2 regions of the Halanaerobium sehlinense genome follow, and region 2 is predicted to be linked to the other one. Evidence: riboswitches for the same ligand, from Rfam matches in the RefSeq annotation. Region 2 holds a riboswitch; the other holds the start of a gene.
The links. A riboswitch is a leader RNA that binds a small molecule or an ion and turns the genes downstream of it on or off. The one in region 2 is predicted to bind lysine.
Positions count from the first base shown of each region.

Region 1 (8,323 bases), 390 kb from region 2:
TCTCTATCGATTAAATCTCCCAGCATAATTGCTGTTCCAGAAGGTTTGTCTTTTTTAAAACGGTGGTGAGTTTCAGAAATTTCGATATCCCAGTCCTGGTCAACATACTGATTAACCTTTTTGAGCAATTCAGACAGAATATTGATACCAATTGAAAAATTAAAACTCTGAATCACCGGTACCTCTGCTGCCAACCTATCTAATTCAGCAAAATCGTCTTCATCTAAACCTGTAGTTCCAATTACTAAAGGCACCTTTTTTTCCTCAATTACTCGGATGGTATCAGCAAAAGCCTCTTTTAAAGAAAAGTCAATAATCACTTCCGGTTTTTCTATTTCCTTTTCACCATTTTCATCCTTTTGATAGACCAGCTCGTGACCGGCATCAGAAAACAAGTCTTCTATGGCCTGACCCATCCGGCCGGAATAGCCTATGATTCCATATTTCATACAATATCAAGCTCCTTCATTTCATTTAAAATTAGCTCCTGATCTTTCTGACTCAGATTAATTAAAGGACGTCTTAAGTTATTGTTTGACAAACCGATCTGCTGCATTGCAAATTTAATTGGAATTGGATTTACATCAATAAAAATTAACCGCATTAATTTAAGATATTTATAGTGTAAGTCTCTGGCTGCCTGATATTCTTCAGCCAAAATGTGAGAAGTAATTTTTTTCATCACTCCCGGCATTAAATTAGAAAATACTGAAATAACTCCCTGACCTCCAGACATCATTAAGGGTAATGTCTGATCATCGTTTCCGGAAAGAATAGTTTTTTCATCACCAGCAATTTCTATTACATTTAAAATCTGACTCATGTCTCCACTTGCTTCTTTGATAGCAACAATGTTGTTTTCCATTTCAGCCATTTTCTTAAAAGTTTCCGGCTCGATATTAACTCCGGTTCTGGACGGAACATTATAAGCAATGATCGGCAGCTCAGTTTCTCTTGCAATATGGGTAAAGTGGTCAACCAAACCTGCCTGACTAGTTTTATTATAATATGGAGTTACAATTAAAGCTCCATCAGCACCATTTTCTTCAGCCAGTTTATTCATCTCAATAACTTTCACAGTATCATTGGTTCCTGTTCCAACAATTACTGGAACTTCACCATCAGCTTTGGCAACTGCCATTTTTGTTAATTTTTCTCTTTCTCCTAAATGAACTGTAGGAGATTCACCTGTAGTCCCCAGTACAACAAGTGCATCAACCTCGTTTTCTAATTGATAATCTAAAAGCTTTTCAAATAAATCATAATCAACCTCTCCATTATCCTTAAATGGAGTGATCAATGCTGTACCTACACCTTTAAACATATTAATAGCCCCCTATAATAGTAGTTGTATAATCTTCAAAACTCTCATCTCTTCTAATCTGTTTTACTTCCCCATCAACAGTATATAAAAATTCTCCATTTCTCAGCATTCCATTATAATTAAAGCCCATCGCGTGACCATGAGCACCTGTATCGTGAATAACTAATAAATCTCCCAATTTACTTTTAGGTAGTTTGCGGTCAATAGCAAATTTATCGTTGTTTTCACAGAGTGAGCCAATTACATCATAAATTTCGAATTCGCTTTCTCCCCGCGCCTCTGCATCAATATTTGTTAAGTGGTGGTAACTTCTATACATTGCAGGTCTCATTAGATCTGACATTGAAGCATCTACCCCCAGATATTTTTTATATGTTTCTTTTTCCTTAATAACTTTTGTGACCAAATAGCCAGACTCACCGGTAATATAACGTCCGGATTCCATAAAAATCTTGGGCTCAAGTCCGTTTTCTTTAAGAATCTTATCATATGATGATTTAACTTCTCGGGCAATTGCCTGAACATCGACAATTTGCTCTTTTTCATAGGGAATTCCAATGCCTCCCCCAATATTAATAAAATCAATTTCTACACCATAGTCTGAAATTATTTTTCTGGCAAATTCAAAGAGCATTTCAGTATATTCTCCAAAAATTTGAGGATCATTTTCGTTAGAGACAACCATAGTGTGCAGACCGATTGAGCTAATCTTATTTTCTTTTAAAAAAGCTACTGCATCTCTGATCTGTTCAGCTGTTGAGCCAAATTTTGATTCCTTTGAATCACCCATGATTTCATTTTCAATTGAACCAGGATTTAATCTAAAGCAGATATTTTCCGGAATAATTCCATTTTCAAAAAGCTCATAAATATCAGGAGCATAATCAATATTAATGATGGCTCCTCTATCAACTGCATATTGATAGGCTTCTAATGTTGTTAGGTTAGAAGTAAACATAATATCCTCACCACTAAAACCAACTTCCTCAGCCAGTTTAATTTCAGTCACAGTTGCTGCATCAACTCCACAGCTATTTTCCTTCATAATCTTTAAAATATGAGGATTTGGATTAGCTTTAATAGCAAAATATTCTTTAAAATCAATCCAATCAAAGGAAGAAATTAAAGTATTTAAGCGATCTACAATAACCTGTTCATCATAGATATGAAAAGGGGTTCCAAATTCTTCAACTGTCTCTCTAATTTTATTCTCGGCAATAGTTATTTTTTTCATAAATCTACTCCATTTTTATATTTTTTTACTACATTTATTCTATCATAATTTAGTGATAAAAGAAAAATATATAGGTATATAACAAAAACTCAGCGAAATCGCTGAGTTAAATACTTAATCAGAGAAATCACCTCTTCCATCATTCGAGATAGCTCAACATCAACAGCCTGGATAAAGCTGTTAATGACAGTTCTGCACATATTTTATACAGACCCAGCAGACAGTCATTAAACCCTGACTGAATACTTCGGCGAATTAGCCTTTTTTTAACAAAAGCGGTTTAAGCCTAATTGAAAAATACTGATCTAAATTCGCGCCTCTACCCCATCTGATTGATGAGGCATTTTCCTATTAAAATTTATTCTATTTGAACTTTGTTTAAGTATATATAATAGTAGAAAGCTTGTCAAGAATTAAGCGGCTTTTTTAAGCTAAATTATCAAAATAGGTGTCTGGATTAAATGGCATTATATGCAATTATCCTTGTATACAATGGAAAAAATAGCTTTTATAATTGATTTTAAAAGAAATATATATTAATATTAATTTGTATAGTTCAATCGAAAATATTTATTGAGGAGTGAGAAGTTTGAATAGTTATACTGAAAAGGTTATGGAACAGGTAGTTGAAAGAAATCCTGGTGAAGCAGAATTTCATCAGGCTGTAGAAGAAGTTTTAGAATCTTTAGATCCGGTATTTGAAAAACATCCAGAGTTTGAGGAAAATGGTATTTTAGAAAGAATTGTTGAACCAGAAAGACAGATTATTTTTCGCGTTCCCTGGGTAGATGATCAGGGTAAAACACATGTTAATCGTGGTTTCAGAATAGAATATAACTCAGCTTTAGGTCCCTATAAAGGTGGATTAAGATTCCATCCTTCAGTTTATGCAGGGATTGTTAAATTTTTAGGTTTTGAACAAATCTTTAAAAATGCACTAACCGGACGTCCTATTGGTGGAGGTAAAGGTGGTAGTGATTTTGATCCTAAGGGTAAATCTGATCAGGAAGTTATGCGCTTCTGCCAGAGTTTCATGACAGAATTGTCACGTCATATTGGTGATAAAACTGATGTACCTGCAGGAGATATCGGTGTTGGTGGTAGAGAAATTGGTTATCTTTTTGGTCAGTACAAGAGAATCAAAAATAGATATGAAGCTGGTGTTTTAACAGGTAAAGGTCTTGACTGGGGTGGAAGTCTGGTTCGGACTGAGGCAACAGGCTATGGTCTGGTTTACATACTAGAAGAAATGCTGAAAGATCATAAGGTATCTTTAAATGATAAAAAGGTTGTTATCTCAGGTTCTGGTAATGTAGCAATTTATGCTAATGAAAAAGTTACCCAGTTGGGAGCAAAAGTTGTTGCAATGAGTGATTCTTCCGGTTATTTATATGATGAAAACGGAATTGATTTAGAGTTAGTAAAAGAAATCAAGGAAGAAAGACGGGGTAGAATTAAAGAATATTTAGACGAATATCCTGAAGCAGAATACTGTGATAACTGTACAGATATCTGGTCTATTGAATGTGACATTGCTCTTCCCTGTGCAACCCAGAATGAAATGGATGCAGAAGATGTCCAGACATTAGTTGATAATGGAGTAATTGCTATTGGTGAAGGTGCTAATATGCCGCTAACTCCAGAGGCAATTAAAATTGTTAAAGATAAGGAAGTATTTTATATTCCTGGCAAAGCTGCTAATGCTGGTGGAGTTGCAACATCTGCAATCGAAATGACTCAAAATGCAATGTTTGATGAATGGACATTTGATAAGGTTGATCAGGAGCTCCAAAAAATCATGGTCGGCATTTACAAAGATGCAAGTAAAGTTGCTGCAGAATATGGCATGGAAGGTGATTTAGTGGCTGGCGCTAATATTGCTGGTTTCTTAAAAGTTGCCAATGCAATGCTTGATCAGGGTGTAGTTTAATTTAGATTTCAAACTTATTTATCCTATTAAAAATTATATTCATAATAATAAACCCCGCTTAGATTTTAAATAATCCTGGCGGGGCTTTTCTTTTCTATATTTACTTTAAGAATCTCTACCAAACATTCTATCAAGCACCATTGCTATAATTACTACACCCAGACCGGCTTCAAATCCTAAGCCGATATCAACCGTGTTTAAGGAACGAAGTACTGGTTTACCGAGTCCACCTGCACCAATCATAGCTGCAATTACAACCATTGATAGTGAGAGCATAATACACTGATTAATTCCCATCATGATTGAAGGCATAGCTCCTGGTAGTTCAATTTTGAATAAAATCTGCCACCAGTTAGCACCAAAGGCATGTCCTGCTTCCTCTAACTCTTCATCTACCTGTTTGATTCCCAAATAAGTTAACCTTATTGGAGGTGCAATTGCAAAAACTACAGTTGCAATTACTCCAGAGACATTACCTAAACCAAAGAACATTAATGCAGGGATCAAATAAACAAAGGGTGGAATTGTCTGCATAAAGTCCAAAATAGGACGAGTTATTAAATCTACAGCTTTATTATGTGCTTTGATAATACCAACTGGAATTCCAATTACAAGTGCTATCAAAACAGAAGTTATAATTGATGACAGTGTTATAATTAAGGGATCCCACATTTCAATATTTAAAACTAGAGCCAAACCCAGTGCAACAAAAGCTGCCATCTTTTTCCCCTTCAACTTCCAGGCAATTAAAGCAAATATTGCAATAAAAACAAGTGGATGTGGAAATGAGAGAACTGTTTCTACTCCTCCCACAATCGATTCTATTAAAGAAGAAAAAGCATTTAAAGGTCCACTAAAATTATTTATTAAAAAATCAACTAAATTTTCTATCCAATTCCCCAGAGGAATTTTTGTTGTTAGTAATTCAAGAATATTGTTAATAATAATCACCATCCTTATTAAATTTTTACTGGTGGCATCAAAGTTTAAAGCCACCAGTATCTTATCTTATTTAGTATTTATTATTAATTATTTTTCATTTAAATATTACTATTTACTTACAATTTCAGCTATTGCTTTTCTACCCATTCTACCATCTGTTGTTTTTACTCCAAATACCCACTGATTAACAACATCTAAATTATTTGCAATCCATTCTTCTGCAACTACTTCTGGATCACGTTCTTTATTTTGATATTCATCAATCCATTTATTCTGGATCGGAGCAGTTACTTTAAATTGTTCTAAGAATTTGTAGAAATTAGGATTTTCATCCTGATAACCATTTCTGGCTACAGTGTAAACACTATCGTTTTCTCCCCAGATGCCTTCTGGATCAGAAAGATATTTTAGATCAAATAATACGTTCATATAATGGGGTTTCCAGCCATTAAATGCAATCCATTCTTCATTGTTAACTGCTCTCTGAACAGAAGAAAGCATTCCAGCAGTAGAACTAGCCTGTAGTGTCCAGTCACCTAAGTTATATGTGTTATTATCAATGGCATCTTGGATAATTATATTACCATCATTACCGGGCTCAATTCCATAAATTGTACTATTGAACTTTTCAGCATGTTCCTGTAAATCAGCCAGAGATTTAACTCCTGCTTCATATACATATTCTGGTACTGCAGTCTGATAAACAACATCTTCTAGATTAACTCTTACATTATGAACTATTCCCTTTTCCTCATATTCATTAAAATGCATTTTCATAGTCGGCAGCCAGTTCCCTAAAAAGACATCCAGATCTTCAGTTTCTAAACTTTTAAAGATTATTGCCTGTGAGGCTGCTGTCATTTTAGTTTCATAACCTAAGTATTCAGCAACTTTAGCTGCTACATGAGTTTTAATTGTAACTCCAGGCCACTGTACATAACCAAAATCAACTGTATCATCCTGAGCTGCAGCCTGTGGTACTGCTGCAAATAGTCCAAATCCTAATAAAACAATTAATAAAGTTGAAATTAATTTTTTGTTATTCATTTATATCCCTCCAGAGATATTATTAATTAATTTACTAAATCCTTTTACTTGTTTTAAATATTATATTGATTATTTTTAAACTTTTTCTGAAGCTAAATTAGCTACTACATTAGTTTTTACAATTACACCTTTTAACTTTTGATCTTCATCTAAAACTGGTAAAGGTGTATCAATATCTGCAATCTTAGAGAAAAGATCATTAACACTTTCTTCTGGTTCTGCTAAAGGAACTTCTTTAATGATTTCTTCTAAACTTTCCTGATCATTATTTAGTGATTCAACTACATCTTCAATTGTAACAATGCCTCTATACTTCCTATTTTCTCCCAGCACAAAAATACTGCCCAGTTCATTGTGGCGCATTTTATGCAGTGCAGTTCTCAGGCCATCCTGTTTATATAGGACAGCTTTTGGATTATCCATAATATCTTCGGCTGTTAAAACACGTGATCGATTAACATCCTGTACAAATTCTGCTACATAATCATTTTCAGCATTTGTCAAAATTTCTTCGTGATTACCAACCTGAACAATTTCACCATCTTTCATAATTGCAATTCTGTCACCTAATTTGAGTGCTTCATCCAGGTCATGAGTTATAAAAACAATCGTTTTATCTATATGTTCATAAAGGTCAAGGAGTTTATCCTGCATATCTTTTTTGATTAGTGGATCTAAAGCACTAAATGGTTCATCCATCAGTAAGATATCTGTATCAACAGCTAAAGCACGTGCCAAACCAACTCGCTGCTGCATACCACCACTAAGCTGATCAGGTTTTTGATCTTCATATCCTTCCAGCCCAACCTGTTTTAAAGCTGTCATGGCCTTTTCTCTTCTTTTATCTTTGTCCATCCCCTGAATCTCCAGTCCAAATTCAGCATTTTCTAAAACTGTTCTGTAAGGGAAAAGAGCAAAGTTTTGAAAAACCATTCCAAACTTTTCTTTTCTAAATTTTCTAAGCTCATCTTTATTTAAATCCATAATATTTGTACCATCAATTTCAATTTTCCCAGCTGTTGGTTCTACAAGTCTATTTAAAGTTCTAAGCAGTGTTGACTTACCACTTCCTGAAAGACCCATGATTACAAAAATTTCTCCTTCTTCTACTTCAAAGCTGGCATCATTGATTCCAACTGTGGCCCCTGTTTTTTCTAAAATATCATCTTTGCCCATTCCATCTTTGAGCATTTCAATTTCTTTCTGGCCTCTGCCATCGAAAATCTTATAGAGATTTTCTGCTTTTATTTTCAATGTTTTCACCTCTTTATTTTATTTTTTAAAAGTTTGCTGGCACAAAAAAAGGTTTAGAAAATGTCCGAATTGAACAAATTCTAAACCTTATGCTTAATTTTAGTATCCTTAAATTATCAGCAGAGATTAGAGTCTGATAATAACGCGGGATAATTTTATCCCACAAACTTAGCTTCTTTAATAGAATAACAAACTGAGTTTGGTCTGTCAAACGATGTTCTTAAAGTAAAAATTGTCACTCTATTATTAATTTATTTAATAGGAAGCCATCTTATCACATCTAAAATCTTCCGATCCCAATAATCCCATTCATGAGCTGCATTTTCTTCTTCATTATATTCAAGCTTAATTTTATTTTCGCGGCAAAAAGCTTTAAATTCGAGATTGTTTTGATAGAGAAAATCATCTCTACCACAGCATTGATATAATGCTGGAATTTCAACCTTTTTATTTTTCAATTTTGCCAGCAGCTGAAAAAGATCATTTTCTGTATTTTTTATATTTTTTAAGTTGCCAAATATTAATTCAAATTCTCTTTTTAATTTTTGCTTTTCTTCAAAATTTTCCGGACTGTTTACAATATTTATATTAA
Region 1 is NZ_AP042442.1:1,420,450-1,428,772, reverse strand. It holds gene ACZ446_RS06825 (4-hydroxy-tetrahydrodipicolinate reductase) at 1-449, opposite strand, end outside; gene dapA (4-hydroxy-tetrahydrodipicolinate synthase) at 446-1,324, opposite strand; gene ACZ446_RS06815 (diaminopimelate decarboxylase family protein) at 1,326-2,558, opposite strand; lysine riboswitch at 2,700-2,888, opposite strand; gene gdhA (NADP-specific glutamate dehydrogenase) at 3,172-4,488, shown strand; gene ACZ446_RS06805 (ABC transporter permease) at 4,594-5,442, opposite strand; gene ACZ446_RS06800 (ABC transporter substrate-binding protein) at 5,539-6,477, opposite strand; gene ACZ446_RS06795 (quaternary amine ABC transporter ATP-binding protein) at 6,553-7,731, opposite strand; gene ACZ446_RS06790 (alpha/beta hydrolase) at 7,983-8,323, opposite strand, start outside.
Region 1: it holds a riboswitch for lysine, as region 2 does, so the genes downstream of both, ACZ446_RS06815 (diaminopimelate decarboxylase family protein) here and ACZ446_RS08920 (Na+/H+ antiporter NhaC family protein) in region 2, are expected to answer to the same signal.

Region 2 (8,323 bases):
TTCAGATAAATCTCGCTCCATCATTTTGGCAGCTCTTTTAGCTACATAACCATGAGATGTTCCATGAAAACCATATCTTCTGACTCCATATTCCTCATAATATTCGTAAGGAAGAGCATAAATATATGCTTTTTCCGGCATACTCTGATGAAAAGCTGTATCAAAAACACCAACCTGTGGTTTGTCAGGCATCAATTCTTTGCAAACCTTAACTCCCATAATATTAGGTGGGTTATGCAGAGGTGCTAAGTCAGAAACAGCCTCCAATTTTTTTATTGTTTCTTCATCAATGATTGTTGATTCTGCAAAAGCTTCTCCACCATGAACAATTCGGTGTCCAATTGCTTCAACTTCGTCCATGTTTTCTAAAACTCCGTGATCTTCTGATAAAAGGGTTTCAATTAACAATTCGATTCCTACTTTATGGTTAGGAATATCTTTTTCAATTACAATTTCATCTCCACTACCATTTTCATATTCTAAATATGAATCAGCAATTCCAATTCTCTGAATAAGTCCTTTTGCCAACACACTTTCCGTTTCCATATTGAATAATTGATACTTTAGAGATGAACTGCCGCTATTAATTACAAGTATTTTCATTCTTTTCCTCCTAGAGTTTATAATATTACTTAATTATTCATTTTGAGCTTGAACTGCTGTAATTGCAGTTAAGTTAATAACATCTTCAACAGAACAACCTCGAGAAAGATCGTTAATCGGTGCTGCAAGGCCCTGCAAAATTGGTCCGACTGCATCTGCACCTGCCAGTCTCTGAACTAATTTATAGCCAATATTACCTGACTGTAAGTCTGGGAAAATTAATACATTTGCTTTACCTGCTATTTCACTACCAGGAGCTTTTCTGGCACCAACACTTTCAACCAGTGCTGCATCAGCCTGCATTTCCCCATCAATTTTCAAGTGGGGAGCATTTTCATGCGCAATTTTAACTGCATTTCGAACATTGTCTACATTCTCATGTTTGGCACTACCCATTGTTGAAAACGAAAGCATAGCCACTCTTGGTTCAAAATCTAACAGTCTTTTTGTTGTATCTGCTGTAGTAATTGCGATTTCTGCCAGCTGTTCTGAATTTGGAGTTGGGTTTACTGCACAATCTGATACAACTAAAACTCCATCTTCACCAAATGATTTATCCTTTAGAACCATTATTATAGCACTTGAAACTGTTGAAATACCTTCAGCAGTTTTAACAATTTGAAAAGCAGGTCTTAATACATTTCCAGTAGCATTGGCTGCTCCAGCAACCATTCCATCTGCTTTATTGGTATAAATCATCATGGTAGCGAAGTATAAAGGATCTTTTACTATATTTTCAGCCTCTTCTTTTGTAATTCCCTTATGTTTTCTTAATTCATAAAACTCATCTGTAAATTCTGCTATGTAATCAGATTTTTCGGGATCAATAATTTCAATCCCACTTAAATCAACTCCGTAATCTGAAGCCTGTTTTTGGATAGAATCCTGCTCAGCTAAAATTATTATTTTAGCAAATTTTTCTGATTCCACCTCGGCTGCAGCTCTAATTATTCTTTCATCATCACCTTCAGCAAAAACAATTGTCTGCAAATTAGAAGCAGCTTTTTCTTTGAAATCTTTTAATACGTCCATTTAAATTTCCTCCCCCGTGGTTTTAAAAATAAGTTATTTGTTCTTTTTTTATATATTTGCTATTATATATATAATACTATATTAAAGTTTCAAACCCTTTTTTATTAAAAGAAGTTCGAAAAGTAAAACTTTTGTCTAAATTTAAACAATACATTTAAAATATTAAATTAATAATTTGGAGTGTTTCTAATGAAAGCAACTGCCTTAATAGTTGAATATAATCCTTTCCATAATGGTCATCAATATCATCTTCAAAAAAGTAGAGAGATTACTCAAAATGATGATTTGATTGTTATCATGAGTGGTAATTTTTCACAGCGTGGCGATGCAGCAATTCTCGACAAATGGGCCAGAACTAAACAAGCTTTAAGCTGTGGTGCTGATCTAGTTTTAGAGTTGCCTTTTATTTATGATATCCGAAGCGCAGAATATTTTGCCCATTACTCTATTTTAAGCCTGGAAAAAACTAATCTTGTTGACTCAATCGTTTTTGGTAGTGAAGCTGGTGAAATTGATCTTCTCTCTGCTGTCGCAGAAGCCTTAACTAAAGAAAGTACTGCCTTCAAAAATTCACTACAATTTTTTTTAAAAAATGGTTTGGATTTTCCAACTGCCAGGGCCAGGGCATTACTTACCAATTATAAGGACTATAATAATCTATCAGAATTTAAAGCAAAAAAAATAAAAGAAGTTTTAGCAGCACCAAATAATATCCTAGCAATAGAATATTTAAAATCATTAATTAAATTAAAATCTAAGATAAGTGCATATACTATCAAAAGAATTGGAACTGATTATCACAGTCAAGAAATAAATAAAAATTATGCCAGTGCCTCTTTAATTAGAAATTTATTTAATAATCGCGAAAAAAAAGAAGCTCTAAAAGCAGTTAAAAAATTAATGCCAGATTCAGCCTGGGCTATCTTAAAAAATGAAGTTGAAATAGGGAGATATGTCAAAAATAATTCTAAAAAACAAATAATATTAAAAACTATAGATCAAATCAGACGTCTCCAGGCTTCAGATTTAAAAAAATACAAAGGTATCAGTAATGGCTTGGAAAACCGCTTTATCGATATAGCTGCAGTAGAATCTAACGCTGAGTCATTTCTAGAAGCTTTAAAATCTAAAAATCTAACAGAAAGCAAAATCAAAAGAAAAATTCTACAAATTTACTTTTCATTAGATGCTTCAAAAATTACAGCAGCAGAGAATAATGCTCCACATTACCTACGAGTTCTGGGTGTAAAAAAAGGTAAAGAATATCTGCTTTCTAAACTGCAGGCTGAAGCAAGGACTGAAGTTATCATCAATCCTGCCGAAAAAATAAATAGAATCAACCTGGGAGCTTCAGATCCTCTCGAGCTTTCATTAAGCTATGATCTAGTAGCAGGTGATCTTTATGCACTTTTATATGAAAATCAGGAACACAGTCAGGCACGCAGAGATTTTTACCAGCGGTTAATCAAAATATGATAAGGTTATAGTTTAAGATCCTCTTCTAAATAATTAATAATATCAGAAATTGTTTTCACCTTTAATAATTCTAAACCATCAGCATATTCAACAGCAGTATCATAGTTATCTTCCGGCACAATAAATAAATCGACACCAACTTCTTTGGCTGCCATAATTTTATATTTAACCCCATCAATTCTACCTATTTCACCATCTAAACTTATTGTTCCGGTTCCGGCTATTTTGCGGCCGCCTGTAATATCTTCTGGAATCAGCTGGTTATAAATTTCCATTGTAAAAACACTACCAGCTGAAGGACCGATTATATTATCTGTCTCAAAGCTAACTTCACCTGGTATATCATATTCTAAACCTCTGGAACTAATTAAAACTCCAATTGAAGGGTTGCCTTCATTACCTTCCAATTCTACAGTTTCTAAATTGAAGACCAACTCTTTCTCATCTCTGATAACTTTAATTTCAACTGTATCACCAATATTTCTATTTTTTATTATATTAACAGCATCTGCAGCCATTTCCACCTTTTTACCATCAACAGCAGTTATTAAATCGTCTTTTTTGAGGTTATTATATGCTGAGCCCTCTTTCATAACTTCTACTACTTCTGCCCCTTCTCCGGATACCTGAACCTCATAGCCAGCCTGCCTAAAAGCAACTGCTTGAGCCTGAAGCTTACTCTCTTCCATAAGTTCAGCCATTAAATTGATATATTCACTCATTTCCATATCTTCAGGCAGCTGATCAGCAATTGAAGTTAACTCTTTATCATCAGGTGAAAAAAGGCTTAGATAAAAATAATCCCAGGCCATTGCCCTTCTGCTGCTAACTGCCGTTAATAAAAACTCTCCCTGATTATCATAACCATCTTTAACTTTTATCATTGGTGATAATTCTGCTGCTATTCCGGGTTCCATAACCTGGTAAGGAACAGGAACAAAATTACTTATTACAAATAATATTAAAATTATTCCAATTAAGCGTGAATAAAACTTATTTATATATTTCTTTTTCATATCTATCTTCCTCTTTAGATAATTTTTTAATGTTAAATTTGCAAAAACCAGCACTACTATTATATATGATAAATACTTCTAAATGCAAAATTTTTTTGTAGATTCCTTGACATCGATTATTTGCTAAGTTATAATCGTTATAAATTGAATATCTGAGATTTGATTAGCAGTTTAACTAATCATAAAATACCTCATTTTTTGATGAGGTAGAGGTGCGGAAAAAATTATTAACTTTTATATTTATCCTGAACCAGGATCATAAATTAAAAGTGAAAGGTTTTTCTGCCGAAGTGGGTTTTTATGGTTCTAAAAATCTACTGGGTCTGTGTATAAGATATACAGAACTGTCATAATAATTTATTTATTATGTTGTGCTATCTCAAGTAACAATCAAGAAAATGAGGCGATTTTTGCTATTAACCCGGCATATCGCTGGGTATTTTTTATGCCTTTAAAATTAATTGCTAATTAAAACAAAAAACAAGGAGGATCTATTATGGAAAGTTATGGAATTATTTCTTTACTGCCGCCACTGCTGGCAATTATTTTAGCCTGGTGGAGTAAGCAGGTTGTATTATCATTATTTTTAGGAGTTTTTGCAGGTGCATTAATTACAAATGCATATAATCCACTTTTTGCTTTTATGCATACTTTGGATAATTATATTTTAGCATCTCTTGCAGATTCCTGGAATGCTGGAATCATATTATTTTTATTAGCTATGGGTGGAATGATTGGAATCATAAACAAATCAGGTGGAATTATTGCAATTGGTGAATACGTTGCTGAAAGAGCAAATTCAGTTGTTAAAACACAGTTTGCCGCCTGGGTAATGGGTGTACTTATCTTCTTTGATGACTATGCAAACACCTTGATTGTAGGAAATACAATGCGTCCAATTACAGATAAAATGAAAATTTCAAGAGAAAAATTAGCTTTTATAGTCGATTTAACTGCTGCTGCAGTTTCTAGTATTGTTCCAATTTCAACCTGGATTGCTTTTGAAGTTGGTGTTATTAGAGATGGCTTTGACTCTTTAGGATTAGAAATGAGTGCTTATGGAACTTTTGTGCAGACAATACCTTATCGCTTTTATAGTATTTTTGCCCTTGGTTTTGCTTTAATTATTATTTTTACAGCCAAAGACTTTGGCCCAATGTTAAAAGCTGAAAAAAGAGCCCGCTCTACAGGAGAAACTTTAAGACCTGGATCAACACCAATGGTTTCACAGGAAATGGAAGAAATCGAACAGCCTGAAGGTGAAAGTTTTACTTTTACAAATTCATTTTTACCTATTATTGGTGTTATTTTAGTTACCCTAATCGGTCTCTGGTATAATGGAGGCGGTTTAGAAGCTGGAACTTCAATCAGAGATGCTTTTGGAAATGCAGATGCCAGTATTGTTCTTTTATGGGCAGCAATTAGTGGTAGTTTTATTGCTGGAATTCTTGCTTTTGCAAAAGGTATTTTGACAATTAGTGAAACTGTTGATGGTTGGATTGATGGTGCAAAATCAATGTTTATTGCCTGTTTAATTCTTGTTTTAGCCTGGTCAATTGGAAGTATTACTGATGACTTAGGTACTGCAAATTTTTTAGTTTCTATTTTAGAAGGTAATATAATACCTGAAATTGTACCTGTAATGATTTTTGTTTTCTCTGCTTTTATTGCCTTTACAATTGGAAGTTCCTGGGGTACAGTTGCAATAGTAATGCCGCTGGCAATTCCTTTAGCTAACTCAATTGGAATTCCAATGCTGCCTACAATTGCAGCAGTTTTAACTGCAAGTGTTATGGGTGACCACTGCTCACCTATTTCAGACACAACTATCATGTCTTCTACTGCTTCTGCTGTAGATCATATGGACCATGTTACTACCCAGATGCCATATGCCTTAACAGTTGGTTTAGTTGCTGCCCTATTTGGTTTCTTACCAGCGGGTTTTGGGATTTCAGCCCTTTATTCATTACCAATAGGTTTAATCGCTTTATATGTTATAGTAAGTGTGATTGGTAAAAAAGCAGATGAACTAGTTTAGTAAGTAGAGATTACAAAACCGCTGTTAATTAACAGCGGTTTTTTTAATGCTATAATTTTTTTCAATTTCAGCTGCTGACATTGGCTTAGCAAAATAATAACCCTGCACATAGTCATTCTCCAATTTGTTAAGTTTATTAAGCTGGGATTCTGTTTCTACACCCTCTGCAATAGTTTTTAAATTAAGCAGATGAGCAATATTAACTATTGATTCCACGATATTCTGGCTGTCTTGGTTTGTGTTCATGTTTCTTATAAAAGAAATATCAATCTTTAAATAATCAATAGGGAATTTTTGCAAATAGCTAAAAGAAGAATAGCCCGTTCCAAAATCATCAATCGCAATTGAATGTCCATTTTCCTTCATCTCATTCATTACTTTTAAACTGTAGTCAACCTCACTCATTGCAATAGATTCGGTAATTTCAAAATTTATCAAAGCAGGATCAATATCAGCTGCATCAATAATTTTATAAATATCTTTAAGATGTTCACTATCTTCCAGCTGTTTAGCGGATAAATTAATTGATACTGGTACAGGATCATATCCCTTTTTTAACCATGCATTGATAGATTCAACAACCTTTGCAACCACAATTAAACCAACTTTTTTTATTAGTTTAGAACTTTCCAGAATTGGAATAAACTCTGATGGATAGATCATTCCCTCCTGTGGATCCTGCCATCTAAGCAGTGCTTCCATCCCAAATAAGCTTTTATCACTGCCCAGATAATAAGGTTGATAATATATTAAAAAATCATCATTTTTTAGAGCATGATCTAATCTTGCTTCCATTTTATTAAATTCTTTTATTTCATGATCCATCTCATGATTAAAAAAAGCATAATCGTTTTTTTCAATATTTACCAGAGCTATTTCTGAATTCGACAGCAGTTTTTTAGCATTTTTAGAGTCATCCGGATAAATCGAAACTCCAACTCGTGCATTTAACATTAAAGTTTCCTGGTTAAATTCAATTGTGTCGGTAAACAATTCCAAAATTTGCTTTACTATCTTATAGATTTGATTGCTGCTTTCAATATCATCGATAATTAAAGCAAAGTTATCTCCACCTAAATAAGCTAAATTATTATTTTGATCAATTTTTACACATCTTTTTTTATCATTGATCTGTTTATTTATTAGAGCTGCAACTAAATTAATTAAAGTCTTGTTATTTTCTGCTTTATTATAAATATCATTTAAATGTTTAATTTTATTAAACTTAATCACTAAAACTGCAATTTTTTGCTCAAGATTAAGATCTATTAAATCACTAATTTTATTTTCAATAAATCTTCTATTTGGGAGACCAAAAATCATATCATAATTAGATATATACTCTATTTGTTCCCTTAGTTTTTCATTTTGTGTAATATCTTTACCAACAGAAATGAAGTTAATTATTTCATCTTCATAATTTCTAATTGGAGTTATTGTTTGTTCAGAATAAAAATAATCACCATTCTTCTTCTTATTGATAATAACATCGTTAAATACTTTTCCGGCTTTAATCGTTTCCCATAAATTTTTATAGTATTTTTGGTCGTGTTTATTAGACTTAAACAAAGATGGGTTTTCTCCAATTACTTCTTCCCGGCTGTATCCAGTTATTTCTTTAACAGTTGTATTTACATACTCTACAATACCACTCTCATCAGTAATTACTACCCAGTTATCAGTTTCATTAATCGCTTTGATCAACTTAAAAATTTCAATCTCATCTTCAAAATTATTGGTTAACTTTTTAGCTATAGAAATGGTTTCTATTTCATCTTTTTCATTTTTAATTTCAATATTATTCCAGCTGCAGTTAATTATTCTTCCACTTTTTGTAATAACTCTGCTTCTAAAATTTTTAGGAAGTGAGTTTATTTCTCCTCGCTTCCACTTTAACCAGAGCTGCTGATCTGCTTCTGCAATCATGGTTGAAATAAACTGCTGATCAATTATTTCTTCCTTTTTCCAGCCTAAAATTTTAACTGCATATTGATTTAAGTCAGTAATTTTTCCGCTTTCATCCCAGGAAATATAAACCAGGGGTGAGTTTTGATATATTTTATTAATTTTTTCAGTACTGTAATTAAGTTTTTGAATTAAAGACTCATTAATATTTTTCACTTCCATTAGTAACACTATCCTTTTTGCCAGTATTTTT
Region 2 is NZ_AP042442.1:1,811,234-1,819,556, forward strand. It holds gene ACZ446_RS08900 (acetate/propionate family kinase) at 1-603, opposite strand, end outside; gene pta (phosphate acetyltransferase) at 637-1,635, opposite strand; gene ACZ446_RS08910 (tRNA(Met) cytidine acetate ligase) at 1,825-3,111, shown strand; gene ACZ446_RS08915 (YlbL family protein) at 3,117-4,127, opposite strand; lysine riboswitch at 4,327-4,512, shown strand; gene ACZ446_RS08920 (Na+/H+ antiporter NhaC family protein) at 4,624-6,165, shown strand; gene ACZ446_RS08925 (EAL domain-containing protein) at 6,190-8,292, opposite strand; gene ACZ446_RS08930 (tRNA lysidine(34) synthetase) at 8,301-8,323, opposite strand, start outside.